DNA from 3 places in the Providencia sp. PROV208 genome. Region 3 is predicted to be linked to each of the others. Evidence: predicted binding sites of a transcription regulator. Region 3 holds the regulator's gene; each other region holds the start of a gene.
The links. Region 3 encodes LexA, which represses DNA repair genes until DNA is damaged. Its sites were predicted from a motif close to TNCTGTATGTACATACAGNA; they were not measured.
Positions count from the first base shown of each region.

Region 1: umuD (translesion error-prone DNA polymerase V autoproteolytic subunit) is a predicted target of LexA. The motif match lies at 5,911-5,930, and genes of this name have one in related genera.
Region 2: uvrA (excinuclease ABC subunit UvrA) is a predicted target of LexA. The motif match lies at 7,751-7,770, and genes of this name have one in related genera.

Region 1 is NZ_JAMPNS010000016.1:3,950-12,439, forward strand. It holds gene PR766_RS12480 (ORF6N domain-containing protein) at 1-491, opposite strand, end outside; gene PR766_RS18455 (BRO-N domain-containing protein) at 555-1,370, opposite strand; gene PR766_RS18460 (Arc family DNA-binding protein) at 1,360-1,491, opposite strand; gene PR766_RS12490 (Arc family DNA-binding protein) at 1,658-2,056, shown strand; gene PR766_RS12495 (DUF4041 domain-containing protein) at 2,171-3,700, opposite strand; gene PR766_RS12500 (hypothetical protein) at 3,888-4,325, opposite strand; gene PR766_RS12505 (hypothetical protein) at 4,339-5,295, opposite strand; gene umuD (translesion error-prone DNA polymerase V autoproteolytic subunit) at 5,482-5,895, opposite strand; gene PR766_RS12515 (colicin E1 family microcin immunity protein) at 6,210-6,542, shown strand; gene PR766_RS12520 (colicin-like pore-forming protein) at 6,557-8,401, opposite strand.
Region 2 is NZ_JAMPNS010000017.1:148,304-160,905, forward strand. It holds gene PR766_RS14290 (quinone oxidoreductase) at 1-464, opposite strand, end outside; gene dnaB (replicative DNA helicase) at 677-2,086, shown strand; gene alr (alanine racemase) at 2,407-3,489, shown strand; gene PR766_RS14305 (amino acid aminotransferase) at 3,554-4,747, shown strand; gene uvrA (excinuclease ABC subunit UvrA) at 4,814-7,648, opposite strand; gene PR766_RS14315 (single-stranded DNA-binding protein) at 7,997-8,515, shown strand; gene ivbL (ilvB operon leader peptide IvbL) at 8,779-8,868, shown strand; gene ilvB (acetolactate synthase large subunit) at 8,973-10,670, shown strand; gene ilvN (acetolactate synthase small subunit) at 10,673-10,957, shown strand; gene PR766_RS14335 (helix-turn-helix domain-containing protein) at 11,003-11,560, opposite strand; gene PR766_RS14340 (MFS transporter) at 11,887-12,602, shown strand, end outside.
Region 3 is NZ_JAMPNS010000017.1:20,078-32,679, reverse strand. It holds gene PR766_RS13815 (fimbria/pilus outer membrane usher protein) at 1-1,147, opposite strand, end outside; gene PR766_RS13810 (fimbrial protein) at 1,241-1,819, opposite strand; gene zur (zinc uptake transcriptional repressor Zur) at 2,776-3,294, shown strand; gene lexA (transcriptional repressor LexA) at 3,520-4,137, opposite strand; gene PR766_RS13795 (diacylglycerol kinase) at 4,276-4,650, opposite strand; gene plsB (glycerol-3-phosphate 1-O-acyltransferase PlsB) at 4,775-7,279, shown strand; gene ubiA (4-hydroxybenzoate octaprenyltransferase) at 7,356-8,210, opposite strand; gene ubiC (chorismate lyase) at 8,285-8,788, opposite strand; gene pgi (glucose-6-phosphate isomerase) at 9,079-10,725, opposite strand; gene lysC (lysine-sensitive aspartokinase 3) at 11,086-12,453, shown strand; gene PR766_RS13765 (hypothetical protein) at 12,538-12,602, opposite strand, start outside.

The DNA.
Region 1 (8,490 bases), on a different contig from region 3:
TTTGTTTCTACTGCATGGTCACGCTCAGCCGCAATTACCGCTTTCTCTTTCTCTGATTGGAGAAGGCTTTCCAATGCCTCAATATAGTTAACAGGCAAGCCAGAATTTTTACGTGATGTAAAATAGGTTTCTTCCAGTAATTCGAAATAATCCCACGCTTGATCTGTCTCTAACATTTTAGCGTGGCGTGATGCTCCGCGCTCAGTCCATAATGTCAACTTTGGTGTGCGCTTATCAACTAACCCTCTTAAAGATGGTAAGTCCTTTAGCTCTTTTAATTCATCGCCTTGTACAAGGAAATAATGTTTCCCTTCAATAAAACGACTGTCATTTCTAATGAAGTTATTTTGAATGTTCTTAATTTCAGCACCATAACCAATAGCCAGTGATTCAGTAGTAATCACCTTCTGTTGACGGTAGTAAACCTCCGGCACCTGAAAATAGTTCGACGTGACAACTGAATTATTATTTGCTAATCTAATTTGACTCATGAAACTTTTCCTTCTGGTTTAGTTTGGGATTAGCCAATAGTTGCAGCTATTGGCTTTTCTGTTTTAATGGCATCCAATACGCCTCTTTTTATATCCACCATATGGTAGCCCTTTTCCTTCTCCTTCATAACTAAAGTTCAAACCTCCCGTTTTTTCAGCCCATTTGAAATTATCGTTTAATCTTTGTATCATTTTTCTAGATTGATTAAACATATCCTCCATCTCTACTGTTGTTTCTGCAACATCATGCAGCGCATAAATACGGGCTTTCACTCCAGAAACATCAAACCCGTCTTTTTGCAATTGCTCAATAAGTTCTAACTCTGGTGCTGGATTTCTCTCATCAACTAAGCGTCTAGCGTTTAGCACTACATTTCCATATGAGCGGTCATGTACATCTGCCGACTCCATAGGATAGTGATAATTAAACATTGGTGAGTTATTACTTAACTCAACCTCGCGATCTAAAATATCTAACACCCATTTACGGAACTTTTTGGCTTCACTCCCTGTTGCAAACATAGCAATCAAATGGGCGCCGCGAAGTGAATAAACTCTAACCAATTTGTTACGTAAGCTATTGTTTATTCCGTTGACACTCAAACTGAGGGTCATTGTCATTGAGTCAGTAAACTCATCTGCGTTACGTGCATAAATTTGGCTAATAGCATCTGTCTTTTTGTATTTCAGAACCTTTGCAATTTCAGTTGATGTTAACCATACCTGACCATCGTCAATGATTGGGCTGAATGTGAAGTTCTGGAAAGTTAAGTCTGTTTTGGTTACAATATTCATGTCACTTATTCCTGTCGCAAGGGTATTTGACGTTAAGGCCTCATTCGATTCGTTCGGATGGGGTCTTTTCTCTTTATTGAGCATTTTTCCTTTGCCCCTCTACTCTATTTTTCCTATCCGTTAATATTTTTACTATCTCTGCGTTTAATGATCTGGCATTGCTACCAGCCTCCAACTCATACCACTCTCTTACTTCGTCAGGCATTCTTAGCGGGTATGGAGATATTCTGCCATTTCTTTGATTCACATGGACTCCTATTTTATCACTGCGTATCACTAACCCTGCATAGATAGTGATCCATATGGATTCACTTGTCAAGAAAGTATTAGCGCATTAGACTTATAAATATGAATCATTAGGAGTCACAAAGATGGCACGAATAGCACCATACCCTTTACGGATGCCGCCAGAAATGAGGGAAAGGCTTGAGAAGCAAGCTGAAGGTAATCATAGAAGCTTACAACAGGAAATTATTTACCAGTTAGATACTATGCATCATATAAATGCAGTCCTAGCTAGCACCGCAATTAAAGGTGATAGTTATTATCAAGTTATGGAACTTTTAAAAGAATACAAAAGTGCCTCCAAATTAAAATTGGATATTGAAACTTTAAAAGCTAAATTAGCATTACTTGGCAATGACGTAACAACGCCCGACTCTGATAAGTTCATAGAAATTGAAACTCAAGCAAATATCATTAAAGAGTCGGTAGATAAGATACTAAAACAGATTCCCTTCAGAGTATCGGGGATTTCGAAAAAAAAATAACCACCCAGCCCAAGGACGGGCTAGATTCCCACCGAGCGGGAGTGCAAATTGAAGCAAACAAAAAAAACTGCCGAGGCAGGTTGGATATATTAATAAATTATTCAAAGTAAATACCTAAACCATCAATGGATACTCATCCTCAATCTTCTCAGCTAACCTATCATCTCTGTCATTCTTTTTATTCACTATTGATAATAGACTTTGTGTTTCTCTATATTCTTTTGCAATGGCGAACTCATCAAAACTAGCATCAAACCCTAACTCTCTGACTTTCTTCTCTATTGATGATAACGGAACATTAAAGAATTCTTTTCTATTGTTCACCATGTTAACGCGATGATTTATAAACTCCTGGTGTAAGCTGGTTTCCAATGCTGGCGCATCATCAGAGTATATTAACGCATGTATATCGAATTTAAATGGAACTGAAGCCGATCCTAACTCATTTACCCTTTCTTCAGGTTCCAATCTACGAGTTAAGCCAATTTTATAGATATTCTCACCGAAAGCACCAATATTAGATATAACATAAACGTGCCCACTCCTAGTAAGTTGAGCTTGTGATTTTGCTCTTTCTGATAACGCTTGAGCTTCAGCTAACTTACTTTCTAATTCTGCTATTTTAGACTCGATCCTTTCTTTTTCTTCAGCGTTAGCTTTTTCGAGTTCTTTTCTCGCTTTTTCCATTGCCTTTTGGAAATCTTTTTCTGCTTTCTGTTCTTCTTTTATAGCTTTTTCATATTCGCGCTGAGCCTTTTCCTCTTCTCTCTGAAGCTCTCTCTCCTCACGTAAGATATCTTTTTCATCTTGAATTTTTTGTTCTTTTTCATGAGTTAACAGAATTTCTTCAAGTCTGAGAGCAAGGTATTCACCAGTGATTCTAATTCCAACTGTTTGCCCAAATTTGTTTAATGACTCAAATGCATTTTCAACGCGCTTAATTAATTGCTCAACATTGCCAGCCCTAACCTTTGCCAACGCTGCATCACATTCACTATTGAAAGCCCTAACTAGCAATTTTACATATTGCTTTGTCATTCTCTTACCTTCAGACTCACTTCCATTAACAGTCCAGCCAGAAGGCGTGTAGCATGCATCATTACTTCTAATTAATCCTTTTTGTTGTTCTTTATTTCTTAATATTGCTTCTTGATAAGCTATAGAGTCATGGTAATCAAAACGAGGCTTATAGATTCCAAAGTCAAGCATTTCAGCACTATCATTAACCAAAGCTAGCTTTTCGGTTAGTGCAATCAATTGCTTACGCTTTTCATTGTAGTTTTCCTTCAAAATCACTAGTTCTTGTTTTTGGTTATCAATTTCTACTTGTGATTTATACTCCCTACTTTCTATTTCGTTAATTTTTTCTTTGACCTCCTCATCAATAGCTCTTCTTTTTTCTGCCACCTCAGCATTAATCTCATCTCTAGCTATCAGTTCATCAGCTTCAATTTTTTCTAGCCTTTCTTTTTCTTCTTTTAAGGCAGCATCTAAAATCTTCCTAGCCTCTTCCTCGGCATCATCTATTGGCTTAAAACGCAATAATTTTAATTCATAATTTTTCTTTTCTTTGTGTTTAAGTGCAATAACAATAATAAGCACAATAAACAAAAGCACTGCAATACCTATTGGTACTAAATTCATTAGCGCATCCTCTATAATTAGTTAGCTACATTTAACCATTTGTTTTAGGGAAGGCGTTACTGATCTTATTTACAGCAAGGAGGAATATAACAACTCGAAGGGTTCATGTGTTCTAAATTGTGACCCGCTACAACCCACCAGCTGGTGGAGAGTAAAATTAGAGCAATAAAAAACCCACCGGAGTGGGTTACATATGAGGGAATATCCAGCTAAGTTTTCTCCAGCATAGCATGAAGGTCACTATTGATATCAATATATAATAAAGGCCTACAAGCAGAAATATTACATCAGAAAATACTATATTATTGTTAGGCAGAAACATTGAAATCAGAGTAAATAGACATGCAGTTATAAGGGTTATCCCAGTGCTCAGCAGTCCATTTACTAGTGCTTTGAACGCATTGTTTTTTTTCAGCGCATCTACTATACCGTTTGGATTATTTGAACTGCTCAAGATAGATATAGCTGCAAGAACAAATCCAAACAATATGCCAGATATTGTTGAAACAACTCCAGCTACAGATACCATGGCGTTATGATCCATGGCAATCATGTAATCTTTGCTAAAAAATACAAGTATCACCACCGCAATAGATTTTAAAATAAAAACCACTGGTGCGTTCATACTCCCCTCACATTCATTGGTCTGTATTTACTTCATATTGAGATAAATATTGTAGATTATCAATCTTTGCTTGAATTAATGCCAGCTTCACATCTTCATCCTTTGGGTACCCATCATTCTGAATATAAACGTTTTTAGTATGCCTTAAAAACTGGTCCAAAAGGCTAGTTTTCCTATTGCTACCCTTCCTGATTACATCTGCACGCTGCACTATGGCTTTGTTTTTACCACCTTTAAATTTTTCAAGCATTTCTTTTATACTTTGCTTGACATCTTCAGATAGATATTCATAACCTTTACTTGTCGTTGTTGACTTGCCTCTAAGAATTAGATCCAAATGTGATGTCCCTGAGCCCGCTAACATATCAGCTATCTGCGATGATAAATTATGCTCCAAATCATAATCTGTTTTATTAAAGTCTCTAGGCGCAGCAATTGTTACTTCACATGTTTTTAGTATAGTACCAGTTTCAAATAGCTCTCTAATACTCTCTTTTTTCCATATAGCTGAAAAGCTCACGTGAGACTCTCTACCTAGTGATGTGAACAATGCATAAGATAGATCATTTGTTTTTGGACCTAAATGATTCTCTGAAAGTAGCAATAGGTCTGTCTTGTAGTAGTATAGAAAGTATGAACGCTCTGCTAAACTTTGTGATGGAGTTAATGGAATTTTTTCCTCAGAGAATGTTTCATTATCAGATATATAAGCCAAGTGAGCACTATTTCTATGTGTGGTCATAAATCCATAAAAAAAGCCAGCTTCAGTATCCTTTTCTAGGAATGTTATTTTTAACTTTCTATCTTGACTGCCTATTATCTTAAAATTAATAAGAGTTGATGTGCAATCATTGTACAATGAGTTAAACGCTAATCCAGTTAGAGATGCATTTTTGTTTTTTGTTACATCGCTACTGGTATAAAAACCAATCCTTAATTTTTTAACCCGCTTTGCTAATGGCTTACTCATAATGGTCAATACCGATTCAGATTTAGATGCTGTTTTTACACCGAGTAATATTTACGGTGCTCGTTAACAAATATCTAGATATAATATCAATATTACTTATGCATCGTTATCTGGTAATTTGATCAGGGATTAACACATAATCACACGAAACTCATCGAAATTTGTCGCGTAAGCAGGCGGCAACACTCACACAGCTTTGTGAATAATGTAGGTTACGACTCCAAATATCTGAAGGTCTTGCATATCACCTATCAAAATCGGTGAATATTCAGGGTTCATCGGCATTAGCATAGGTGGATGAGACTTTAGTCTCTTTACTGTGAATTCACCATCAACGCTAGCTATCACAATATCCCCATCCTTTGCCGCCAGTGCACTATCGACAATAACAACGTCACCATCGTTAATGTTTGCATCAATCATCGAGTTACCTTCCACGCGCAGCATATACGTACTATCAGGATGCTTAATCAGCGTACTGTTGAGGTTTATTCTCTCTTCCATATAGTCAGCCGCAGGTGATGGAAACCCGGCGGGTACACGGTCTAGGAATAACGGGATATTGATAATTGACTCGGAATCGATAAGTTCTAGCTTCATGACGCACCAAAATACAACTGTTTTTATATACAGTATATTCCATGCTTTTTAGTTGTAAAGATCATTTTCACTCACCAAAACACGGTATACATACACAATGATACCCTACATCCTATTATTCGCTTTAGCTTGTGTAATTCGGCGATTTCTACTTTCTAATTAATCATCAACGGCAAAATCTTTTCCCTCTTAGAGGTAAAATTATATTTTTTAGCAAAATTTTCATAGCGTTATACTTATGAAATATAAACTAGCCAATCAAACATTAAATGATTATATTTATCATTTAGACTAATAACCTTAGAGATGAAATAATGTGCAAAGAGTACTATCTAAAAAATATAGGCTGGGGTGTGTTTGGTTGCATACTTTTTTTATGGTTATGCAGGGGTGAACCAACTCAGAGTTACATTCTAATTTCTGTTTTTCTAATTGCTAGTGCGCTGTTTTACCCATTTTCAAAAAAAGCAATTGAGTTAGTTGCTTTAACATTTACAGGTAAAAACTTTTGGAATACTGGCATTTTTGCAAATACCGCGCTAAAAAGTGGTATTTATGCCATCTATTATATGTTTTGTTTTATTTTTTCTATTCCAATAGGATTAATATTCATCATTTTTTCACTCTCAAAAAAAAGCCGCATATAGCGGCTCAATTTAAACTAAATACCCAGAGTTTTATTTATATTCTCTACAAATTGTTCATCCACTAAAGCGCCCACTGCAGCCATAATCAACGCAAATCCAATGATACCTACAGGCCCTCCCAATACAATACTAAACGCAAATGCTGTTGCAGCTCCAGCCATACTACCTGCAATCAATGTTTCTGCTTTCACAAAAAATGGTCGCCAATTATCAGTTTTAATAGCCTTGACTAGCTCATTCCCTAAATCGGCATAATCCATAACTTTCCCAGCCTTGAAAAAGACTTTACTCATTTTGTTAAGACGTTCTGCAGCGAGCTTTGTGTCTCGTGCTTCTAAGGCCTTAGCTATAACTTCTCTGTCTTTTACTCCATATTTTTTACCTAGAGAGTTTTTATACTTCTCAAAAGCTTTCAGCGCATCCTCTGCATTCCTGATCCTTTTCCCTTTCGAACTTGCAGCTAAATTTTCAGCGAGTATTTCAGCTTTTAGACCTAACTGTTCGGTCACTTCTTTGTAAAAATCTAATGTTGCTTTGATACCTGTTTTTAATTGGTCATATTCTGCTTCTTGTTTTTTTCTTTCGTTATTTTTCAATTCATCTACATATTGACTTTTCGGATAACCATAATAAACATAGATGGGATTCATATTACTACCATCAGGGAATACTATAATTGCATCGTTCACCTGATATTCATAAGGAAGCCGAATATCTTCTAACTGCAATTTATTGTTTAGCTGGATTTTTTCTGGTAATACAAGGTTTTTTGCTTTTATCGTTTTATCTTTAATAAGATGAGAAAACCCCATATCATTTGGATTTTGTAGGAAAACCCTACCAACACTAATTTTTTCATCGGCTAGTTCATAATGAAAAACTGTAGACTCCTTGACGTATGTTGCTTTTATAATAGGGATATTCTTACTAACCGCAACTCCGTCAGCATTAATTAAGTATGCTGTGCTTTTATTTCCATTTACATCCTTAATCAAAGCAACTCGATTGTTTACTTCTATCGTCACACCCTTATCTGCTAATTTAGATAATTTAATACCATCATAATTCCCTTCAAGAAAAGGCTCTGCAGGCAATGTATTTAGCATATCTAATTCAGATACTTCAAATGCATTTGGTTTGATACCAATAAACTCACAAAGCTTAATACCTTTAAGGTAATATTCATTATTTTTTGTAATTAAATCATCCTTAATTTTATTAAGAATTCCCAATGAATCTCTCAAGTTATTTTCTATCTCACTCTCAACTTTATTTGTAATGCCAAATGATAAACCTCCTGGCATATTCACAAATGCAGTATCTCTAACATAGTAACCTTTTTCTTTAGAAACTTGACTCTTTGTTCCATTCAAATACTCATTCGTAAAGCTATCTATCAATTTTCTTGTATTATCTGGTAGAGGATATTTCTTACTCATTTCCCGTAAGGAATATGATTTTCTAAATGCAGTCTCCGCAATTTCTTTTACATTTTTTTCAATTTCGTCTTTAGAAATATTTTTTTTTGCATAAGCAACTTCTTTTTTAAATTTAACTACTGTAGCTCGTCCATTTTTGTCCACCTCAATATCATAAACGTGCCCCTCATAATTAGCCTCATACGTACCCTCACCCAGTGACGTATTCTTAGGGGAGATAACTTTTCCTGAGCCATTATATGGTTTAACTGGTCTTGGTCGAGTTTCATCAACGTAACCATCCCCCCACCATTCAATGAATGGACTCTCACTATTAGTTACAGGCGGAGCAGTCACAATCATTACATCTGGTGGTGATTCTGGTTGAAATTTTCCATCTAAAAAATCGTTAATATCCACGTATATTGGCTTACTTGTCATTATTTTTACCTATCCTTAATATTTTACTGTATATAAACACAGTAATAATACCCGCAAGTGGCTCAAACGCAAATAAAAATAATTACCAT
Region 2 (12,602 bases), 130 kb from region 3:
AAGCCCACGCCGCCAGCGGCAGCATGGAATAAGAAAATTTCATCTTTTTGAATTTGGTAGGTTTGGTTTAGCAGGTAATAAACAGTCATTCCTTTCAATGAGCAGGCCGCGGCTTGCTCAAACGTGATGCCATCTGGGAGATGTGCAACCGCACTTTCGGGAACATTATGCACTTCGCTATAAGCGCCTAATGGACCTTGAGCATAAACGACGCGGTCACCCGGTTTGAAACCGGTTACTTGAGAGCCAGTTTTAACGACGATGCCAGCAGCTTCAGTGCCAAGCCCACATGGCAAGCTTGCAACTGGGTATAGCCCACTACGAACGTAAGTATCAATAAAGTTGATGCCAATTGCGCGGTTTTCAATTTGAATTTCATTTTCCGCAGGAGCGTTCGGGGAATAGTCAACAAAATTGAGAACTTCAGGACCACCATGTTGCGAAAATTCAATACGTTTTGCCATGATCATCTCCAATAGGTGAGTTTGTTTTTATTAACAGTATCAATAGCGCCATCATAACGCGATGCTTTAATAAGAAGAATTATCGGTTTGTGCGCTGCGTTAAGATAGCGGCTGTAATAATATCTTGTATAGATAACAAGAAAGACGCCACATGACACCTCAGATTGGCGTATACTAACTGTTGGTTAATTATAGACGTGGATATTTCAAGTATGGCTAAAAAACCCTCCTCAGATTACAAGACAAACCCACCGCGCGATCAGCAAATGGAAGGATTAAAACTTCCACCGCACTCTATCGAAGCGGAACAGTCTGTATTGGGGGGACTGATGTTGGACAACGAACGTTGGGACACCGTATCAGAGCGTGTCACTTCAGCCGATTTTTTTAGCCGCCCTCACCGTACTATCTTCGGGCAAATGCAAATCCTGCTGGAGCAGGGCAAGCCGATTGACTTGATCACATTGTCAGAATCCCTTGAGCAACAGGGTGAATTGGACAGTGTGGGGGGCTTTGCATACTTAGCCGAATTATCAAAAAACACCCCAAGTGCGGCGAACATCAATGCTTATGCGGATATCGTCCGTGAACGTGCAATTGTACGCGATATGATTTCTGTCGCTAATGACATCGCGGACGCGGGGTATGATCCTCAAGGGCGTAGTAGTGAAGATTTATTAGATTTCGCAGAGTCCAAAGTTTTCCAAATTGCGGAATCGCGAGCGAATAAAGATGAAGGTCCAAAAGGGATTGAAGCAATCTTGTCGGAAACGGTTGAAAAAATCGAACAGCTCTATCAGCAACCTCACGACGGGGTGACCGGGGTTTCTACTGGTTACCAAGATTTAGACAAGAAAACCGCGGGGTTACAAGGTTCTGACTTAATTATTGTTGCTGCACGTCCATCAATGGGTAAAACCACATTTGCGATGAACTTGTGTGAAAATGCGGCAATGACCGAAGAAAAGCCAGTTCTTATCTTCAGCTTAGAGATGCCAGGTAACCAGATCATGATGCGTATGTTAGCGTCACTTTCCCGTGTCGACCAAACTCGTATTCGTACAGGGCAGCTTGATGATGAAGATTGGGCACGCATCTCGAGCACCATGGGCATATTGATGGAAAAACGTAATATGTATATCGATGACTCTTCGGGACTCACACCAACGGAAGTACGTTCTCGCGCACGGCGAATCTACCGTGAACATGGTGGATTAAGTCTGATCATGATCGATTACCTACAGTTAATGCGTGTGCCTGCTTTGTCGGATAACCGAACGTTAGAAATTGCAGAAATTTCTCGCTCTCTCAAAGCATTAGCTAAAGAATTGAATGTACCTGTTGTCGCGCTTTCTCAGCTAAACCGTAGTTTGGAGCAACGTGCGGATAAACGCCCAGTGAACTCCGACTTACGTGAATCCGGCTCCATCGAGCAAGATGCTGACTTAATTATGTTTATCTATCGTGACGAGGTCTATCATGACAACAGCGACCTCAAAGGGGTTGCTGAAATTATTTTAGGTAAACAGCGTAATGGTCCTATCGGGACGGTAAGATTGACGTTTAATGGGCAGTGGTCGCGGTTTGATAATTATGCGGGACCGGCCTACGACGACGAATAACCTAACCTCGTCATACTTCACTCTGTGGCGTTGTTGGTTGCGTTCGCTAACCTGAGTCACATACTTATGTATGTTCCCCAGGCTTAGCTTGTCTTGCCGCCTAGCCACAGTGCGAATTATTTAGAGGTTGGTAAGCTCGTCATATTTTGAGCTGTAGCTGTGTTGGTTGCTCTCAGCAACCCTAGTCACATACTTGTGTATGCTCCTAGGGATAGGTTCGTTTACCGCCTTGCTACAGTTCAAACTATTTAGAGCTTATACGTATAGAAGATTAAAGATTAAATAAGTTAAATTTTAAAATGAATAATTAAGAGGAAGAAATGAAAGCGGCAACAGCATTAATAAACCGCCGCGCTCTGCGACACAACTTGCAACGGGTTAGAGAATTGGCGCCGAATAGCCGTCTGATTGCAGTTGTTAAAGCAAACGCTTATGGTCATGGATTAATTGGGGTTGGCACAGAAATTCAAGGGAGCGTCGACGGATTTGGTGTTGCACGTTTAAATGAAGCTTTGCTTCTTAGACATCAAGGCGTGACAAAACCGATTGTTTTATTAGAGGGTTTCTTTGAGCAATCTGATTTGCAGTTGATGGTGGAATATAACATCGATACGGTGATCCACTGCGTTGAACAACTGGAAATGCTGGAAAGTGCACAGCTCGCTAAAAAAATTAAAGTCTGGATGAAACTCGATACTGGTATGCACCGCCTTGGTATTCTTCCTCAACATGCAGAGAGTTTTTACCAGCGTCTACAAAGCTGTAGCAACGTTGACTTACCTATCAATATTGTTAGTCATTTCTGTCAGGCTGATGCGCCTGAGCTTCCCACAACTCAGAAACAAATCGAATGTTTCCAACAGTTTGTTTCTGACAAGCCCGGTGAGAAATCTATCGCTGCTTCCGCAGGGATTCTGTTATGGCCTGAGGCTCATTATGACTGGGTTCGTCCGGGTATCATGATGTATGGCGCCTCCCCGCAAGAAGGCAAAAGTGCAGCTAGCTTCGGTTTATTGCCAGTGATGACGCTAAAGTCCACTTTGATTGCAGTCAGAGAACACTCGGCAGGGCAGTGTGTTGGTTATGGTGAAACATGGTGCAGTGAACGTAATACCCGCCTTGGCGTGGTCGCAATTGGCTACGGAGATGGTTATCCACGTAACGTACCATCGGGGACACCAGTGCTTGTAAATGGACGAAAAGTGCCAATTATTGGGCGAATTTCCATGGACATGACCGTCGTGGATTTAGGTCCAGATGCCACCGATAAAGTGGGGGATGATGTCATTCTCTGGGGAAATGCTCTGCCAGTAGAAGAAATTGCCACACAAACAGGCATTATTAACTATGAACTTCTAACGAAATTAACCTCTAGAGTCGCAATGGAATATGTAGACGAATAGGTTTTAAAGGGTTATTTTCACTAGACAAAAGCAATAAAGAAAACCTACAAGTGGGAGATATCCTGTGTACCAACATGTTGATGCTTATCCGGGCGATCCAATCTTATCGCTGATGGATGAATTTAATAAAGATACTCGTGAAGGCAAAATTAACCTGAGTATTGGTCTTTATTATGATGCAGAAGGGAAAACCCCTGAGCTGGAAACCGTCGGCACAGCGAAAGCTGCTCTGAGCAAACTTCCAGCAAGTGCATCGTTATATCTGCCAATGGAAGGTTTGAAAGATTACCGTACTGAATTACAAAAATTGGTATTTGGTGCAGATTGCCCACTGATTGCACAAGAGCGTATTGCAACCGTACAAACCATCGGTGGCTCCGGTGCCCTGAAAATTGGCGCAGATTTTTTACACCATTATTTCCCAAATTCTGAAGTTTGGTGCAGTAACCCGACATGGGAAAACCACGCTTCTATTTTTTCTGGTGCAGGTACAAAAGTTCATTACTACCCTTACTTTGATGAAAAGACCAAAGGGGTTAAGTTTGATGAAATGCTGGAAACTTTCAAAAAGTTACCAGAAAACAGCATTATCTTAATGCACCCATGCTGCCATAACCCAACGGGCTCCGATTTAACACCAGCTCAATGGGATGAAGTGACAAAAGTGGCACTTGAACACAAATTGATTCCATTCTTAGACATCGCGTATCAAGGTTTTGCTGAAGGGATCAATGAAGATGCTTACGCCATTCGCGCAATGGTTAAAGCGGGCTTACCTGTCTTTGTAAGCAACTCATTCTCCAAAATCTTTGGTATCTATGGAGAACGTGCGGGCGGTTTATCCGTTATCTGTAAGGATAAAGATGAGCGTGACCGTGTGTTAGGTCAGCTGAAAGCGGGTGTTCGTCGCCTGTATTCAAGCCCACCGTCTAATGGTGCAAAGATTGTGGCTGCGGTACTCACTGATAGCCAGCAAAAAGCGAAATGGTTGGAAGAAGTCGAAGAGATGCGTCTGCGTATTCTTGAGATGCGAACTGTACTCGTGGATGAGCTGAAAAAAGCTCTGCCAAACAAAAACTTCGACCATTTATTAAAACAGCGCGGTATGTTTAGTTACACGGGGTTCTCTCAACAGCAAGTTGATCGCTTGAAAGACGAATTTGCGGTTTACTTGGTTGGAACTGGTCGTGTGTGTATGGCTGGTGTGAATCGCCATAATGTGAAACGCATTGTGGAAGCATTTGCGGCTGTGAGCTAATAACAAATTGTTATTTAAGCATTAAAAAGGGGAACAGTGTGTTCCCCTTTTTGTATTCAGACTTATTTAGTATCCACGAGCTAGGATAGGTTTTAAAAAGCGTGCTGTATGGGATTTTTCACATTCAGCAACTTCCTCTGGGGTTCCAGAAATTAAAATCTCACCGCCTCCACTACCACCTTCCGGTCCTAAATCAACAATCCAGTCTGCCGTTTTGATGACATCTAAGTTATGCTCGATAACCACGATGGTATTACCTTGGTCTCGTAACTGATGCAGGACGACTAACAGCTGTTGAATATCGGCAAAATGCAGTCCTGTGGTTGGTTCATCCAAGATATAGATGGTTTGCCCTGTTCCTCGTTTAGATAACTCGCGAGCTAATTTCACGCGTTGAGCTTCACCGCCTGATAATGTGGTGGCGGATTGACCTAAACGAATATATGACAAGCCAACATCCATCAGTGTTTGTAGCTTACGAGCCAGAGCAGGAACAGCATCAAAGAACTCACGAGACTCTTCGATGGTCATATCCAGCACTTCATGGATACTTTTACCTTTATATTTAATTTCTAAGGTTTCGCGGTTATAGCGTTTGCCTTTACATTGGTCACACGGCACATACACATCCGGCAAGAAATGCATTTCAACTTTAATCACGCCATCGCCTTGGCAAGCCTCACAGCGCCCACCTTTCACGTTAAAGCTAAAACGCCCTGGGTTATAGCCACGAGTACGTGATTCTGGTACGCCAGCGAATAGCTCGCGGATCGGCGTAAATATCCCTGTGTAAGTTGCAGGGTTTGAACGAGGCGTTCGTCCAATAGGGCTCTGGTCGATGTCGATAACTTTATCGAAATGCTCTAAACCTTCGACATGAGCATAAGGTGCAGGGTTAATCACCGTTGCACCATTCAATTGGCGCTGCGCAATTGGAAATAACGTATCATTAATCAGCGTTGACTTTCCTGAGCCTGAAACCCCTGTAATACACGTAAATAAGCCAACGGGAATCGTTAAGGTGACATTCTTCAGGTTGTTACCCGTTGCGCCAACGACGGTGAGCACTTTATCTTTATTAAAAGGAACGCGAGCTTGTGGGATCTCAATTCGGCGTTCTCCACTCAAGAATTTACCTGTTAGAGATTCTGGATTAGAAACAATATCGTCCAGTGTACCTTGTGCTACGATTTGCCCACCATGAACCCCCGCACCGGGTCCAATATCAATCACATGGTCAGCGGCACGAATCGCATCTTCGTCATGCTCAACTACAATCACGGTATTGCCGAGATTACGCAGGTGAACCAGCGTTTCGAGTAAGCGGTCATTATCCCGTTGATGTAATCCGATTGACGGTTCATCTAACACATACATGACACCAACCAGACCCGCACCAATTTGGCTAGCCAAACGAATACGCTGAGCTTCGCCACCGGATAACGTCTCTGCGGAACGGGAAAGCGTTAAATAATTCAGACCCACGTTAACTAAGAACCTTAGACGATCGCTGATTTCTTTCAGTACTTTTTCAGCGATTTGAGCTCGCTGCCCGCTGAGTTTTAAGTTTTGGAAAAATTCCATCGCATGACCAATGCTGTAGTCAGCAATTTCTGGCAGTGTTGTATTTTCTACAAACACAAAACGGGCTTCTTTACGTAGGCGGGTTCCGCCACAAGTTACACAAGGGCGATTGCTAATGTATTTAGCCAATTCCTCGCGCACCGCAGTAGATTCTGTTTCTTTATAGCGGCGCTCCATATTGTTAAGAACGCCTTCGAATGGATGGTGACGTACAGTGATATCGCCACGATCGTTACGGTATTTAAACTCAATGCTCTCTTTGCCTGAGCCATATAAAATCACTTTTTGAATGGCTGGACTGAGTGACTCATAAGGCGCTTCAACATCAAATTTGTAGTGCTCACCTAATGACATGAGCATTTGAAAATAATAGAAATTACGACGATCCCAACCGCGAATTGCACCGCCCGCGAGAGAGATTTCTGTATTTTGAAGCACACGCTCAGGGTCAAAGAACTGCTGAACCCCTAAACCGTCACAACTTGGGCAAGCCCCGGCTGGATTATTGAAAGAGAACAGGCGTGGCTCTAACTCCATCATGCTATAGCCACACACCGAGCATGCAAAATTGGCGGAGAACACGAGTTCTTCGGCTTTCGGGTCGTCCATATCGGCGACAACTGCAGTACCACCCGAAAGTTCTAGTGCAGTTTCAAAGGATTCAGCAAGTCGCTGAGCAATATCCTCACGCACTTTGAAGCGGTCAACGACTACTTCAATGGTATGTTTTTTCTGTAATTCAAGCTTTGGTGGATCGGATAAGTCACAAACTTCACCATCAATACGGGCGCGGATATAGCCTTGACTCGCCAAGTTATCGAGTAACTTAACATGCTCACCTTTACGCTCTTTTACCACAGGGGCAAGCAGCATCATTCTACTGTCAGTGGGTTGTGCGAGAACGTTATCCACCATTTGGCTGACAGTTTGCGCGGCTAGCGGAATATTATGATCAGGGCAGCGAGGTTCACCAACGCGGGCAAACAGTAAACGCAGATAATCATGAATTTCAGTAATTGTCCCGACAGTTGAACGCGGGTTATGAGAAGTCGATTTTTGTTCAATGGAGATAGCGGGGGATAGCCCTTCAATATGGTCGACATCTGGCTTTTCCATTAAGGATAAGAACTGACGAGCATAAGCGGATAGAGACTCAACATAACGACGCTGACCTTCGGCATAGAGGGTATCAAAGGCAAGGGATGACTTCCCTGAGCCAGATAGCCCCGTAATAACTATCAGCTTGTCTCGGGGGATGATGAGATTGATGTTTTTTAGGTTATGCGTGCGAGCGCCGCGGACTTCGATATTCTCCATTTACCACTTCCCGAATGAATTGATAGTGAACAAAAATAAACTTGGCAGTACGAATAAACGAAAGAGCAAGTATTAACGAACAAGTTAGTATTGCACAAAATTTGCTGAATGGATATACAGTATATGTGCTCTTTATATTTCATTCCAGAGGGTGAAGATGACAACTTATCTGTAGTGTGAATAATTAGCGTCTATACTAAAAACCAGTAATGCAGATTTCACTTAAATTTGGAAAGTGCTTCGCAACTTCTCATCAAGCAATCTCAATTTATGGTGCAATACAGATAGGTCGTGTTAAACTTCACGGTCAGTCCAGAGATTAAAAATTCAATGCATCAGGAGTAACAAATGGCCAGCAGAGGCGTAAATAAAGTAATTCTTATCGGTAACTTAGGACAAGATCCAGAAATCCGTTATATGCCTAACGGCGGAGCTGTCGCTAACCTGACTCTGGCAACTTCTGAAAGTTGGCGTGACAAGCAAACCGGTGAAATGCGTGAAAAAACAGAATGGCACCGTGTTGTTATTTTCGGCAAATTAGCGGAAGTTGCCGGCGAATATCTGAAAAAAGGTTCACAAGTTTATATTGAAGGTTCACTGCAAACGCGTAAATGGCAAGACCAAAGTGGTCAAGATCGTTACAGCACCGAAGTTGTGGTGAATATCGGCGGTTCAATGCAAATGTTGGGTGGTCGCGGTGGTGATGCACCATCACAAGGTCAAAGCGGCGGACAAGGCAGTTGGGGTCAACCACAACAGCCACAAGCAGCGCAACAGTTCAGTGGCGGCGGCGCAGCACCAGCGCGTTCACCAGCACCACAATCGAATGAACCACCAATGGATTTTGATGACGATATCCCGTTCTAATTTTTCTATTAGAAAATTCAAGTCATTAAATAAAGCCCTTAAATTTAAGGGCTTTATTTTTTTATGGAAAACTTAATTCAAGTTATTACAACACAACAATATTTTGTGATGCGTCTCTCATTTGAAATCCGCAACCAAGAAAAACGAAAAAAAGGGTTGTGAAGGTTAGGATTTTATGGTTTCTTAAATGCAGCAAACACAATAACGAAAAATCAGACAGACTTTAACTAGACAGAATTAAATTACAGGAAAACCCCGTGAAAATGACTGCTAACCGTTCAAACCTACTACTTACCGCGCCACTAGCCGCGGTAGTCGTGCGTGTGGTGGTGGTCGTGGGCTTAGCGCCGTAACGGGAACAAATCACGCGATTTAGAAACCCCGCCGGCGCAAACCGAGCGGGGTTTTTTTATGACCTAAAACTCGGATCCGCAGGCTAGTGAAGGAATAAAAAATTATGAGCGAGTCGGGCACAACATCACCACAAAAAACCTGTTTTACAGGCGCAGAATTAATCGTCCATTTGTTGGAAGAACATGGAATTACTCTTGTTTCTGGAATTCCGGGCGGGGCGGCATTGCCATTCTACGATGCACTGGGACAGAGCAAAAAAATTCGTCACATACTGGCGCGCCATGAGCAAGGCGCTGGCTTCATTGCGCAAGGAATCGCACGTAGCACAGGTAAAGCCGCGGTCTGTATTTCTTCAAGTGGTCCCGGTGCTACGAACTTAGTCACTGCCATTGCGGATGCCAAACTGGACTCTATTCCATTGGTTTGCATCACTGCGCAGGTGCCTTCCTCTATGATTGGTACTGATGCATTTCAGGAAGTGGACACTTACGGTATTTCAATTCCGATTACTAAGCATAATTATTTGGTGCGGAGTATCGAAGAGTTGCCTCGGGTTATCTGTGAAGCCTTTCGCATCGCTGAATCAGGGCGTCCGGGACCTGTTTGGATTGATATTCCGAAAGATGTTCAAACAGCAACCATTGAATTAGAGACCTTGCCAGAGGTTTTACCGAAGGATAAAACACCAAGCTTCGATATGGAGAAAGTGATCCAAGCGGCGGAGATGATCAACCGAGCTAAGCGACCAGTGCTTTATTTTGGTGGTGGGGTGATTAGCTCAGACTCGACTGCGACGGCTATCGCATTTGCAGAAAAAGCCTCGTTACCAACCACGATGACGTTGATGGCATTAGGAACCATTCCAATGCGCCATCCGCTGTATTTGGGTATGTTGGGTATGCATGCGGCGCGTAGTACTAATATGGTAATGGAAGAGTCTGATTTGCTGATTGTTATTGGTGCACGTTTTGACGATCGTGCTATTGGTAAAGCAGAAAAGTTTTGTCCAAATGCCAAAATTATTCATGTGGATATCGATAAAGCTGAAATCAGTAAAATTAAGCGTCCTGATATTGCGATTCATGCGGATGCAGGGCAAATCTTAGAATTACTGCTGCCATTAGTTGAGCGTAATGATCGCCAAGAATGGGTGCAGCAAGTTAATGATCTGAAAACTCATTATCCGCTGAATTTAGCGAATGCGGATGATCCGTTAGATCACTATGGTTTAGTCTTAGCGACGGCAAGAGCTGCGGGTGAAGAGGCGATTGTAACAACAGATGTGGGGCAGCATCAGATGTGGGCTGCACAAGTTTACCCATTATCGCGCCCTCGCCAATGGTTGACGTCAGGTGGTTTGGGTACGATGGGCTTTGGATTACCAGCCGCCATTGGTGCTGCCTTAGCTCACCCAGATAAAACTATCGTGTGTTTTTCTGGCGATGGTAGCTTGATGATGAATATTCAGGAATTAGCCACTGCTGCCGAGCATCAGTTAAACATTAAAATTATTTTAATGAATAACCAAGCATTGGGAATGGTGTATCAGCAGCAAGATCTGTTTTTTGAAAATCGGATATTTGCTGCAGCTTATCCTTATCAGACGGATTTTATTAAGATTGCTTCTGGGTTTGGTTTCCAAACGTGTGATTTGAATAATGAGGCCGATCCTGAAATGGCGCTGGAAGCGATTATGAACACTAAAGGACCGTGCTTAATTCATGCCTTGATTGATGTGAATCAGAAGGTATATCCAATGGTTCCTCCTGGTGCCGCTAATATTGATATGATCGGAGCGTAATTATGGTATTTGAACATCATCCAATCGCCTTAGAATTAATTGTTCGCAACCATCCGGGCGTCATGTCACATATTTGTGGGTTGTTTGCTCGTCGAGCATTTAACGTGGATGGCATTTTGTGTATGCCAATTAAAGATAAGGACGAAAGTAGAATCTGGTTATTAGTTCAGAAAGATGAACGCTTATCTCAAATGGTTAACCAAGTTGAAAAGCTAGAAGATGTCCGTGAAGTGCGTTTTAGCGATGACCTTCGCGTATTTGAAATTATGCAGGATTATGTGCAGTAATTCTTAATGAGCATGATTGGCCTACAGGGATGGTAGGCTGATAAATTAAACGCCATCACTTAAATGAGCATAGGTCATCACGACAGTGGCATGGACATCCCCTTCAATACATAAATAAGCGTGAGGGAAATCTCCGCTGAAGGCATAAAAATCCCCAGCGTCAAGTACCACACTATGTTCATCGTCCAATCGCAGCATTAAGGAACCTGAGTGCACCATAATATGCTCATGGGTACCCACCATGTGGGCGGGACTGTTAATAATCGCGCCTCTCTTCATACTTAGCTGCCAGATCTCAGACACATTTCCCATGCTAATGCGGAATTTAAATTGTTCTAAATAGTCGCCTTCGAGTGGTGTCGATTTTACTAAATAGGGATAGGATTCATTTTGGCGTGTAAATAAATCACTGAGAGGAAAACGCAGTGCGGCAGCTATGGATTCTAAAGTGTCGATACGCGGGTTCGAATCTCCCGATTCAAGCTTAGAGAGGGCGGCTTTAGAAATGCCCGATAAGTGCGATAGCTCACTGAGAGACAAATTTCTCGCTTGGCGCAATAAACGAACTTTCTGACCAATTTTTATATTTATTTTATTTTCCATGATATTACTTTCCTACATCTAGCTTCCATGAACTCTAATTTCTGCTGCCAATTCTAACATCTTAAATATGAAATGTCAGAAATTCGATATTATGAAAATAATATTTTGCTGGTAGATGATAAATGGAAAGATAAATTTTTAATGCATTGTTGTAAATATAATATTTCTTATTTTTGAGTGTCTTATTTTGTTGATTAAATTCGTGGTATAATTTATTTGCATTATTCTGATAGATAAACATACAACAGCTTTTTATTTCAATTAAATAATAATATTTTGGAGTTTATATCCGCTGGATGATTCTAATTTAGCGGATTAATACAAAAATGAGCCCTGACAATCAGCGTTTCCAACATTTTCGACGTTCTGCCTCTTTTGCTATTTTTACGATTACAACCAGCATTGCTGTTATCGGTATTGTGATTGGTCTCAGTATCCCTATGGTGGCGCTGAGACTGAATAATTTTGGTGTCGGGGAATTGTATATTGGCATTATTTCTGCCGCGCCCGCGTTGGGAATGTTTTTAATCGCGCCAGTGGTACAGCGTATTGTGCGGTGGAGTGGTAAGCGCAAAGCGATGCTTATCGCTACGATTATTTCCGCTATCAGTTTATTACCTTTATTGAGTTCACTACCGTTATGGTTACTGTTTCCGCTACGGTTGATTACGGGGTTAGCCAGCGGAGTGATGATTTGCTTAGGAGAGACATGGATCAATGAGCTATCTCCGGAAAACAAACGTGGGCGTATATTAGCGATTTACACGACCGTGTTTACTGTCAGCCAGCTATTAGGTCCCTCTTTTATTGCTTACTATGGCGTGGAAGATAAATCGCCACTATTCATTTGTACGCTAATTCACTTAATTTCAGTTGCTTTATTCCTAGTGATGGATCAGAAAATCGGGGATAAGCTAACCGAAACAGCCTCTGAATCTCATTTTTCGATCACGCAGTTTGTGAAAGTCGCCCCCGGAATCTGCGCTGGCATTTTATTTTTTGCTTTTTTTGATGGCACGATTCTATCTATGTTCCCAATTTA
Region 3 (12,602 bases):
CCCAAGACAGCGACCCCATACTGAATGCAGGGCCTTGAGTGTTATGGTCATCTTTCGTTGGTTTACCCATCACAAATTGGTAAATCAACTGTCCCGGACGAGTTAACGTACCCAGTCGAGAAGTTTCAACACGGTAATTTGTTGTCGTGCCATCTTGTTCTTGGATAGACACGTCCAGTGTACCGCCACCGAATGAGTTCACATCTTGAATACGGAATGGACCAGGACTGACTTCTGTTTGATAAATAATACGACCATCCTGTTTAACTATGACTGTCGCATTCGTTTTTGCAACACCAGAAATTTCAGGAGCATAGCCTTGTAAACGAGGTGGTAGCATAGCTTCATTGGTTTCGAGAGTTGCACCAATAAAACGAATACTATCAAACAGATTTGATGTTAAATATTGTTCACCTAATGTCAGGCGAGCACTCATCGAGCGAATGGCTCTATACGCATATAACTGGTTCCAAGACCATGATTTACTGCCTTTATTCAGCTCACCATTTTGTGTTTGCCAGTCAGCACGCAAACGCCATGCTCCGATGTTTGCCCCCATAGTCCCCGTGGCCGTCAGACCTGATTTCGTTCCTTTATCGCCGGTTTGTTTATTAACAACGCGTCCTGTCGCGTTATAGTCAATAAATGCGCCCATAATCCCGTCATCCCAACGTGATGGTGGGTCCCAATCAGGGTCTGAATACTCCATGTAGGCCTGAGGAATATTGAACTCTACAACGTTCTTCGCCAAATCCCCTTGAATTGTCATATCGGGAACAGAACGAATATCCAAACATTTTCCATCATCTAGCCATTTGACTTGGCTATCCCATTCCTTTTTTAATCCCAATAGCGCATAAATTTCAGGGGTAACACATGCCAATGAAATTTTATCGTCGTAATTAGGATTAAAAAATGTGATAGGTTGTTCCATAGAAACCTTAGCGCGGTTGACTTCAATCGCTAAAGAGTAGTCTCCAGGTGGGACATAATTGGCGTGAGAAAATTTACTGAAATCGACGTTTTCTTTACCGTCAGAATCAATGAAGTCGGTGTTAAAATCAACGGCTTCTTCAGAGAGTGCAACCATTGGCGTTAACATTAAAAGCATTAATTTTGTAATTAGATTTAGTTTCATGCTTTTCATTAACTGCGCACCTATAAAAACAAAGACAATGAAAATAGTTTGAAAAATATGGCGTATGACTACGCCATATTTATTCTCTATAGAAACTTACTGTTATTGGTAAACAATTTTGAAGTTAGCGACAGTGTCAAAACGACCTGTTGTTGCTTTCTTAGTTGGGTCTTCGTTACCTTTAACGTATGCAGCGAAGTGCAGAGTAGTTTCTGAACCGTCACCATTGTTTAACGCATAACCGTCACCAGTACCTGGGAATGCTTTACCAAATTCAACAACTTTGTCAGCACCGTTAGTGATTACGATACCTGCGTTTTGAACTTTACCGCCTAAGCCCAGTAAGTCACCAGTGAAGCCTTGGAAACCGTTTACTGTTGAACCAGTAAAGGTGATTTTTGCGTTTTTATAAGTTTCAGTTGAGCAGTTTTTCAGAACGATATCGAACGTTTTGCTATCTGAACGGAATTGGTTTGAAGTCAGTTCGTGCAATGCGATTTCGCCGAATTCAACTAATTGCTTCAGGTTGTCAGCGTCGATTGAACATGGAACATCATTGATGAAACCAGTAAAACGAATTTCACCTTGTGAACTTTCTACTGGGTCAGCAGCTAAAGCAGCACCAGAAACGCCAACACCTAAACCTAAAGCTAGAGTTAATGCTAATTTATTCAGTTTCATAAAAGTTTTCCTTTGAATGAGTAGGAACTGCTATTTCTCTTTCCTGTTTCTACGATGCAGAATTAAGTTTCTTTACTTAAGTAGTGCGCCCTTGAAGATTCCTCTAGCTTTCCTACTTGATGAATTTCATTCAGGTTAGAGATTTTTTTATATAAACAAGATCCATCTCATCTATGTGATTTAAAAAACAGAAATCATTGAGCCAACATTCTCACTTCCAAATTAATTATTGATTCATTCATTAATTAATTAAAATTGATATAGAACACTAAATGAATTCTGATGACTACCTTGTGATATTTTCTGATGTCAATTCTACATATGTGATATATGTTGTCAAAAAACACCCAAATAGAGAGTTAGCTTGGTTTTTTATATCGAAAAACCGACATAAACAAGCTTTAAACATTAAATGAGTAAGCAAACTTGAAGAAATAATAAATTACTTAGAAAGATTTATATGAAGACTTCATTTTGTATTTATAAAAATTTCAAAATATTGCAAAAACCTTATAATTATAAAAATCTATATTTATATTTATTTACAAACTAATAACCCAATAAAAGGAAAATTTATTAGATTTAACACCCAAGAATAGTCACCTTTACACAAGTAATTGCTATATAAAAAACAGACGGTAAGATAAGTCTTAATTAAAATATGCATCAAGCAGTAACCATAAATTTCAATATTTGTTTTTATTTGGTTAAATAGATCGTCAATTTATTAACCAAAATGTAGCAATTAGAGTTTTATTTAAAATAAAAAAGCTGACCATTTAAATAAGGTATCTGTTATTTATTAACCATACGTTTATTAAAGTTAAAACTCTGTATTAATTGTAGGGAAAATTGTTTATTCCATAAACATCATTTCAAACGCAACAGGAGCCGAAGTTATGATAAACTAAACAGTAATAAACATTTGAAGCGCTATTTAGGTGGGGCCAGACAAGATGACAATAATCAGTGAAGATATGCTGCTTACGACGGCCGAACGTATTTGCCAGTCTCGAGGTGTTCGTTTAACTCCACAAAGAGAAACGGTTTTACGACTAATTGCACAGCAACATGGGGCGATTAGTGCCTACGACCTTCTTGATTTGCTGCGTGAAATAGAACCTCAAGCTAAACCCCCTACTGTTTACCGCGGCTTAGAGTTCCTAATGGAACAAGGGTTTATCCATAAAATTGAATCCACAAACAGTTATGTGGTCTGCCACCATGTGGATAATCCAAGCCATATCTCAGTGATGTTGATTTGTGATAATTGTGGGAATGTGACGGAAAGTGATTGTACAACCATAGAAAAGGCTATTAGTACGCTTGCTGAAGAAAATCATTTTCATCTCAGGCATACCGTTGTAGAAAACCATGGTTTATGTCAAAAATGCGTTGAAATCACCAGTTGCCAAGATCATGAACATTGCGATCATGACCATCAGCCCCCATCTAATCCAAAGAAAAAACCGTAAAAAACCTATCAGCAAAGGTTAATAAGATTAACGTCTCGCGCCATAGCTATAATAGATAACAACCTAATGGCAGAGGCAATAGATAGATAGATAGATAGAGCGAAGTGAATAAGAGTTATATGGCTATATAAAAAGAAAAGCCTATATAAACGGAAGAACAATATAAAGAAAAAACACCCGATAAAAAGAGATATTGAGTCTGCTACCAGACTCAATCACTCATCATCAATGCCAATCGCTATTACGGATAACCCCAACAGCTAACCCTTCAATAGTAAAATTCTGTTCGCGTAAATCAACAACGATTGGCGCAAACTCAGGGTTTTCAGCAATCAATTCAACGCGATTGCCTTGTTGTTTAAAGCGCTTAACGGTGACTTCATCCTCGATACGAGCCACAACTATTTGTCCATTATGGACATTCTGAGTTTTATGCACCGCGAGTAAATCACCATCCATGATGCCGATATCCTTCATCGACATACCATTCACACGCAATAAAAAATCCGCATGAGGTTTAAATAACTCTGGGTCAACTTGGTAGTGACTTTCAATATGTTCTTGTGCAAGCAATGGTTCGCCGGCGGCGACACGCCCAATCAGAGGAAGCCCTAAATCTTCGGTTTCTTCTTCTAACAACAGACGAATGCCTCTGGAAGCTCCAGAAACAATTTCAATAACCCCTTTACGAGCTAAGGCTTTTAAATGTTCTTCTGCCGCATTAGGCGAACGAAATCCCAAACTTGCTGCTATTTCAGCGCGTGTTGGTGGCATGCCCGTCTGCGAAATGTGGTCACGCACCAGATCGTAAACTTGCTGCTGTCGAGCTGTCAGTGCTTTCATCCCGTTCCCCTGTTTGTTTATACAGTCAAACTGTGAGTATATACAGGTAAATGGGGATTGGGAACTGTTAAATTAGCCAAAATCTGTAATTTATTGCTGAATTCTTTGCTTTTTCTCTCTTTTGTTATTTTTAGACTATTAAAGTGCGAAATAACGTTCCCAGAGAACGGTAGCCCAAATAAATAACGCCAATCCAATGGTGACAAAGACCGCAGCGGAGCCAATATCTTTTGCTCGGCCCGATAATTCATGATATTCCGTGCCAACACGGTCAACAACGGCTTCAATAGCGCTGTTTATTAACTCGACGATCGCGACTAAAACCACTGAACCTATCAGTAAAATTCTATCAATTTGGCTAATGTCCAAGTAAAAAGCTATAATTATCGCAATGATAGCAGCAACCGCTTCCTGCCTAAATGCGGCTTCATTCACCCATGCTGCCTTTAAACCCTTAAGGGAGTACCCAGCTGCTTTGATAACTCGCGTGAGTCCCTTAGTTTGACTTGCCATATTTTTTCCTTAATTTTTAAACAATAATCAACTTTTGCAGTCAAAGTGAATTATCGATAACAGATCTAAACACTGCTTTCTGATATGATTGCGCAGCATTACTAACAAGAGGCTATAATCGTTTATGTCACTATGGCGTAAAATATATTACAACACGTTGAATTTACCACTGAAATTATTGGTAAAAAGTAAACTAATTCCAACGGACCCGATAACAGAGTTGCAGCTTGATCCAAACAAGCCAACGCTGTACGTTTTGCCATATCACTCAAAGTCCGACCTTCTCACGCTTCGCCAACAATGCTTAGCGATTGGTTTACCTGATCCTCTCGTGGATAACGACATCAATGGCACCCAGCTCCCTGCCTATGTGTTCATTGATGATGGTCCGCGTGTATTCCGTTACTACTCTCCAGATCCACGTAAAGAGTCAGTAAAAATATTCCATGCGTATCTTGATTTGCATAAAAATAATCCAAATCTAGATATTCAAATGCTGCCAGCATCGGTCATGTTCGGGCGAGCGCCTGGACGCGAAGGCCATAAGCCTGCACCCCTGAAATTACTAAACGGTGTGCAAAAATTCTTCGCCGTCCTTTGGTTAGGGCGCGATAGCTTTGTGCGTTTTTCACCCAGTATTTCACTGGGTCAAATGGCGCAAGAGCATGGTACCGACACGATTATTGCCAATAAACTCGCTCGTGTGGCGCGTATTCATTACTCTCGCCAACGTTTGGCGGCTGTCGGTCCAAAACTGCCTGCACGTTATGAGCTTTTTAATAAATTGCTTTCTTCTAAAGCGATTGAAAAAGCCGTCGAAGATGAAGCTCGCAGCAAAAAAATTCCATTACAAAAAGCCCAGCAAAATGCCGTGGCGATGATGGAAGAGATCGCCGCTAACTTCTCATATGAAGCAGTACGACTCACTGACCGAGTTTTAGGTTGGACATGGAACCGCTTGTATCAAGGGATTAACGTTCAGCATGCTGAACGTGTTCGTCAATTGGCTCAAGATGGTCATGAAATTGTCTATGTGCCGTCCCATCGTAGCCACATGGACTACTTGCTGCTTTCATATGTTCTCTATCATCAAGGGCTGGTACCACCGCACATTGCAGCTGGTATTAACCTCAATTTCTGGCCAGCAGGTCCCATTTTCCGCCGTTTAGGGGCATTCTTTATTCGTCGTACGTTTAAAGGCAATAAACTCTATTCTACCGTATTCCGCGAATACCTCAGTGAGCTCTTTGCTCGCGGCTATTCGATTGAGTACTTTGTGGAAGGTGGACGCTCACGTACAGGTCGCTTGCTGGAACCTAAAACCGGTACCTTGTCGATGACCTTGCAGGCCATGTTACGTGGAGACTCTCGCCCTATCACTATCGTCCCTATCTATATTGGATACGAGCATGTGATGGAAGTGGGAACTTACGCGAAAGAATTACGTGGCGCGGAAAAAGAGAAAGAAGGCTTCTTCTCGATGGTACGTGGTTTACGTAAGTTACGTAATTTAGGTCAGGGCTATGTGAATTTTGGTCAGCCAATTTCGCTCACCCAATACTTAAATAATCGCGTACCTAATTGGCGTGAATCCATTGACCCTATTGAGCCTCAGCGCCCAACTTGGTTGAACCCAACGGTCAGTAGTCTGGCTGATAACATTATGGTGAATATCAATAATGCGGCAGCCGCTAACGCGATTAACTTATGTTCAACAGCACTGTTAGCGTCGCGTCAACGTTCACTGACCCGCGAACAACTGATTGAGCAAATCGAATGCTATCTGCAACTACTGCGTAATGTACCTTATACCGCAGATGCAACGACGCCGAACAAAACGGCAGAAGAGCTTCTCGAACACGCATTGCAGATGAATAAGTTTGAAGTCGAAAAAGATAGCATGGGGGATATCATTATCCTGCCTCGCGAAAATGCCGTCTTAATGACTTACTACCGTAACAATATCCATCATTTACTGGTTCTGCCATCATTGATAGCCAGCATGGTGCTACACCATGAACGTATTAGTCGTGAAGAAATCCACCAGCAAGTTGGTCTGATTTACCCATTCCTGAAAGCTGAACTCTTTATGCGTTATGACACTAACGCACTCGTCAGCACTGTGGATACATTGATTGATGAGCTGAACAGCCAAAAGTTGATCTGCCTGAAAGACGATAATATGGTGGTATTAAATCCTCGCCGTATTCGTCCTTTACAGCTGCTGGCAGCAGGTGTTCGTGAAACACTGCAACGTTATGCCATCACGCTATCATTACTCAATGCAAGCCCAGAAGTCAGCCGCAATACATTGGAAAAAGAAAGCCGCATGCTCGCGCAGCGTCTGTCCGTTCTACACGGTATTAATGCCCCTGAATTCTTTGATAAGGCCGTGTTCTCGACATTGGTCGATACACTCAAAGATGAAGGGTACATCGATAATAACGAGAACGATATTTTCTCTACCAATGCGAAAAAACTGTATGCAGTGCTTGCCCGCTTAATGTCACCGGAAATCCGTTTGACCATTGAAAGCGTGAGCCAAACTGAAGAGCTTTCAGCACCGAAACCGGCACCAATAAGCACACCGGAAACGACCGAATCAAGCTCAGAAGTACCGAAAGAGTAATCTCACAAGTCAGCGAGACGCACCAACAAAAAAGGGTAATGCATTTGCATTACCCTTTTTTTATCCATTTCACTGATTAGAAATAGCTGACAACCATACCGAAAAACAGAATTAAACCGACATAGTTATTATTCATAAACGCTTTAAAGCACGGCGCTCGTTCCCGGTTCACCATCAATTGCTGCTGATAAACAAACAGCGCAGCGGCTAGCACTAACGAACCATAATAAACCATGCCTAAGTTAGCCAATGAGCCAATCACCACCAGCAAGCCAACCATGACAATTTGTAGTAAACCAATAATCAGCTTGTCATATTGACCGAACAAAATCGCCGTCGATTTCACGCCAATTTTTAAATCATCGTTGCGGTCAACCATCGCATACTGGGTGTCATAAATCACTGACCAGATAATATTCACTAAAAACAGTAACCAACAAACTAATGGTAAGGACTCACTAACGGCTGAGAATCCCATCGGGATTGACCAGCCAAATGCAGCCCCCAATACGACTTGAGGTAAATGGCTCACGCGTTTTACAAACGGGTAGATCCACGCTAGCGCTAAGCCTGCGACCGATAACCAGATAGTCATGGTATTCAAACTCAATACCAATAAGAAAGAGAGCCCCACCAGCGCAGCAAATAGGATTTTTGCTTCTTTTTCCGTGACATCACCGCTAGGCAGTGGTCGGTGTTTGGTTCTTTCTACGTGCCCATCGAAATTACGATCAGCAAAATCATTGATAACACAGCCTGCGGCACGCATTAAAAATACACCTGCCGTAAAGACAATCAGGATATGCAAACTTGGCGAGCCTTGGGCCGCAATCCACAGCGCCCAATAGGTTGGCCACAGCAATAAGAGTGAACCAATAGGTCTATCAATACGCATTAAACGGCTGTATGCATGCCATTTACTTAGCGCCATACTTCCCTCCACGTTGTCGTGCTCCTTTATGCTTCTATTTTACCCATAAACGTCATTTGAATTATGTTAGATAGTTATCTATATGCAGGTGATTCAGGTAAAAATATTTCGGTTAATAATAATGGTTTTTGGGACAGTCTAAGTAAGGAACGGCGAACCCAGCGGTCAGCACTGGTGCCCATTTCAATATAATCTCGGGTTAGGTGTTCATGACTAAAGAGATAGCGCCCTAATGGGACTCGCCCAAGCTCGACTAATTTTTTGTCATTATCGGTGAGCGTCTCTTCTGGGATCAGCGTTCTGCCAATCAACCAAGGGATATTATCCCCATACATAATCACTTCCCGTAGCCAATAACGCTCACTAATTGGTAAGCATTTTTGTTCGTCGGTGGTGAGCATATCCAGTGAGATATAGCGTTCTAAATAAGGTATCACCGTCACTTTCTGACAATGCTGCTCAAACCGTTTGGTCATCGACCTTTGCTCTTGCAACCAACCTAATACATTTTCAGGAACACTCTCTTCGCCTTCTACGAACCAGCTTATAGGATGAGAGGTAAAAATCGTTTCATGCATTCAATCAAATTCCACCATAGAAATTATGGTTATCCCCTGATTGCTACTCTAGCGTGTTAAAGCCACAACCAGCATCGTTCATCTAAATTATTGGGCGATAGAATAGCACGTTGTGATAGTGCAAGGTTAAAGATAGATAACAATTTATATAAAAAGTCACTAATTCAACACAAATTGTGAAAATTTTGTAAAAAATATTTGATTTATAATGAGTTAGCTCAGATACCATATTTTATTAGGATACTAATAGCCTGCCAATTACAGGCTATTAGTCGCTTAAAAAAACGTCATTAACGCCAGTTTTTATAGCAATTAATCAAGCCATTCGTTGAGCTGTCATGGCTGGCAACAGCCTGACTATTTTCCAACTCTGGTAGAATTCGGCTCGCCAGTTGCTTACCTAATTCCACACCCCATTGGTCAAAGGTGAAAATATTCAAAATTGCGCCTTGGGTGAAAATTTTATGCTCATACATCGCAATCAGCGCACCTAATGAGTACGGGGTAATCTCTTTCAGCAAAATAGAGTTAGTTGGGCGGTTACCTTCAAATACTTTGTAAGGTGCAACATACTCCATCTCTGCTACCGTTTTACCTTGTGCTGCAAATTCCGCATCAACCACTTCGCGGGTTTTACCGAATGCTAACGCTTCAGTTTGTGCAAAGAAATTAGAAAGCAGTTTATCGTGATGATCGCCTAATGGGTTGTGAGTCACCGCTGGTGCAATAAAATCACATGGGATCATTTTAGTTCCTTGGTGGATCAGCTGGTAGAATGCGTGCTGACCATTAGTCCCTGGCTCACCCCAAATAATCGGACCCGTTTGGTAGGATACGGCATGACCATTTCGGTCGATGTATTTCCCATTCGACTCCATATTGCCTTGTTGGAAATAAGCAGCGAAACGATGCATGTATTGATCGTATGGAAGAATCGCTTCAGTTTCTGAACCAAAAAAGTTGTTATACCAGATGCCGATCAGCGCTAACAATACGGGGATATTACTTTCTAGAGGGGTTTGCGTGAAGTGTTTATCCATCGCATGAGCGCCGCTCAATAATTGAACGAAATTATCATATCCCACGGATAAAACAATTGATAAACCAATCGCTGACCACAGAGAGTAACGACCACCAACCCAATCCCAAAATTCGAACATGTTATTGGTATCAATACCAAATTTTGCAACTTGTTCACTGTTGGTTGATAACGCAACAAAATGCTTCGCAATATGCTTTTCATCTTTAGCGAACGTCAATAACCACTCACGAGCAGAGTGCGCATTGGTCATGGTTTCTTGAGTCGTAAAGGTTTTGGATGCGATGAGGAAGAGCGTCGTTTCTGGATTGAGGTCTTTCAGCGTTTCCGCAATTTGAGTGCCATCGACGTTAGAAACAAAATGCATATTCAAATGGTTTTTATAAGGGCGTAGCGCCTCAGTCACCATGAATGGCCCCAGATCTGAGCCACCAATACCAATGTTCACAACATCCGTAATTGCTTTACCAGTGTACCCTTTCCACTCACCACTAATAATACGCGCACTGAACTGTTGCATCTTTTCCAGTACGGCATTCACGTCTGGCATAACATCTTTGCCATCCACCAGCACCGGTGTATTGTCGCGATTACGCAATGCCGTGTGCAGTACCGCACGGTCTTCGGTGCGGTTGATTTTTTCACCACTAAACATACTTTTGATAGCATCTTCCAGTTGCGTCTCTTTGGCTAATGCCAAAAGTTTGTCTAATGTGTCTTGCGTAATACGGTTTTTGGAGAAATCCACTAAGATTTGATCATCAAAAGTGGCAGAAAACTTCGTAAAGCGCTGTGCATCTTGTGCAAATAAGTCACGCATATGCACATTTTTCATTTCTGCATAATGCTGCTCTAGCGCTCGCCATGCCGCCGTTTGGCTTGGATTGATACTTTTCATGGATAACACTCCCAAAACAATTTCAAATAAAAATAGATTGTAACTCGCAGAGAACACGAAGCTTATCGGTTTTCTGCGTTCTCATAATTTGCTGTCATTAAGTCTATTCTCCCAAACCTAACACCAACTGTCATCTCATACCCGAAAAGGTATTGAGAAAACCGATAATCTTTTATCCATCATTAGAATTACTGATTTACCTTGATTCATCATTGACGATACGTGCCAAAGTCGATAAATCTATTACTCCAACGTATTTCAAGCTGTTGATGTCTTACCTGATTCAGCCAGCACCACACGAATTATTTTGGATTTATGCACTATTTAAAGATAGGCGGTTTAATTAAAGGGATTGAAAAAATGAATACAGTAGCTGGCAGTAATCAGTTTGTTATCGCAAAATTCGGCGGCACTAGCGTCGCTAACTTCGATGCCATGAATAAAAGTGCGGATATCGTACTGGCAAATAACCATGTGCGAGTGGTTGTACTCTCTGCTAGTGCGGGGATCACCAATTTGCTCATTGAACTTGCCGAAGGTTGTGACACTGATAAACGTAACGAGCTACTGCAACAAGTTAAACAGACTCAATATGACATTATTGAACATCTGCAAACGGCGGATGTCATTCGCGAAGAAATTGACCGCTTACTTGAAAATATTGCCCATTTAGCTGATTCAGCCTCACTTGCCACCTCCGATGCCTTAACGGATGAAATGGTCAGCCACGGCGAAATTATGTCGACCTTATTGTTTGTCGAAGTATTACGCCAACGTGGGGCATCTTCGCAGTGGTTCGATGTCCGAAAAGTTATGAGAACCAACGAACAATTTGGTCGTGCTGAACCGGATCTTGAGCAGCTACACGTGCTTGCTCAGCAGCACTTGCTACCCCGTTTAGACAATTCCATTATTATCACCCAAGGATTTATTGGTCGTGATGCCAAAGGACGCACAACTACATTAGGTCGCGGAGGCAGTGATTACACCGCGGCGCTTCTCGCTGAAGTATTGAATCTGTCTCGTGTGGATATTTGGACTGACGTTCCGGGAATTTACACGACCGATCCTCGCGTAGTCCCAAATGCTCAGAAAATCGATGAAATCGCTTTTGATGAAGCCGCCGAAATGGCAACTTTCGGGGCAAAAATTCTGCACCCAGCGACATTATTGCCAGCCGTACGTGCGGGGATCCCTGTTTTTGTCGGATCAAGTAAAGCGCCAGAAGCTGGCGGCACCATTGTGAGCGATAAAACGGAAAACCCACCACAATTTAGGGCGTTAGCACTACGTCGCAAACAAACATTACTGACATTGCACAGTTTGAAAATGCTGCATGCTCGCGGTTTTCTTGCTGAAATATTTACTATCTTACTGCGCCATAATATTTCAGTCGATTTGATAACCACCTCGGAAGTCAGTGTGGCGCTCACTTTAGATACAACGGGCTCCACCGGCACGAATGGCAGTTTACTGACCAATGCCTTAATGACGGAGTTATCGGCTCTGTGTCGTGTGGAGGTTGAAGAAGACCTTGCGCTCGTCGCAATCATCGGTAACCAGCTGTCACAAGTCAACGGGCTCGGTAAACAAATTTTTGGGGTGCTGGAGTCATTCAACATTCGCATGATCAGTTACGGTGCGAGCAGCCATAATATCTGCTTGCTTGTCCCCGGTAACGATGTGGAAGAAATTGTGCGTACTTTGCACAGCAATCTTTTTGAGTAAGCGTCTGTTTGAATCACAGTGAGATAAAAACGATAACGGGCAATCTTTTGATTGCCCGTTTGACTTGATGATAAAGAAATAAAGCTAGCGGCTAAGGAAAGACGTAATTAGCCCGCTAAAAGTTGACTCTCCCGCAAAAGCATAGGTAC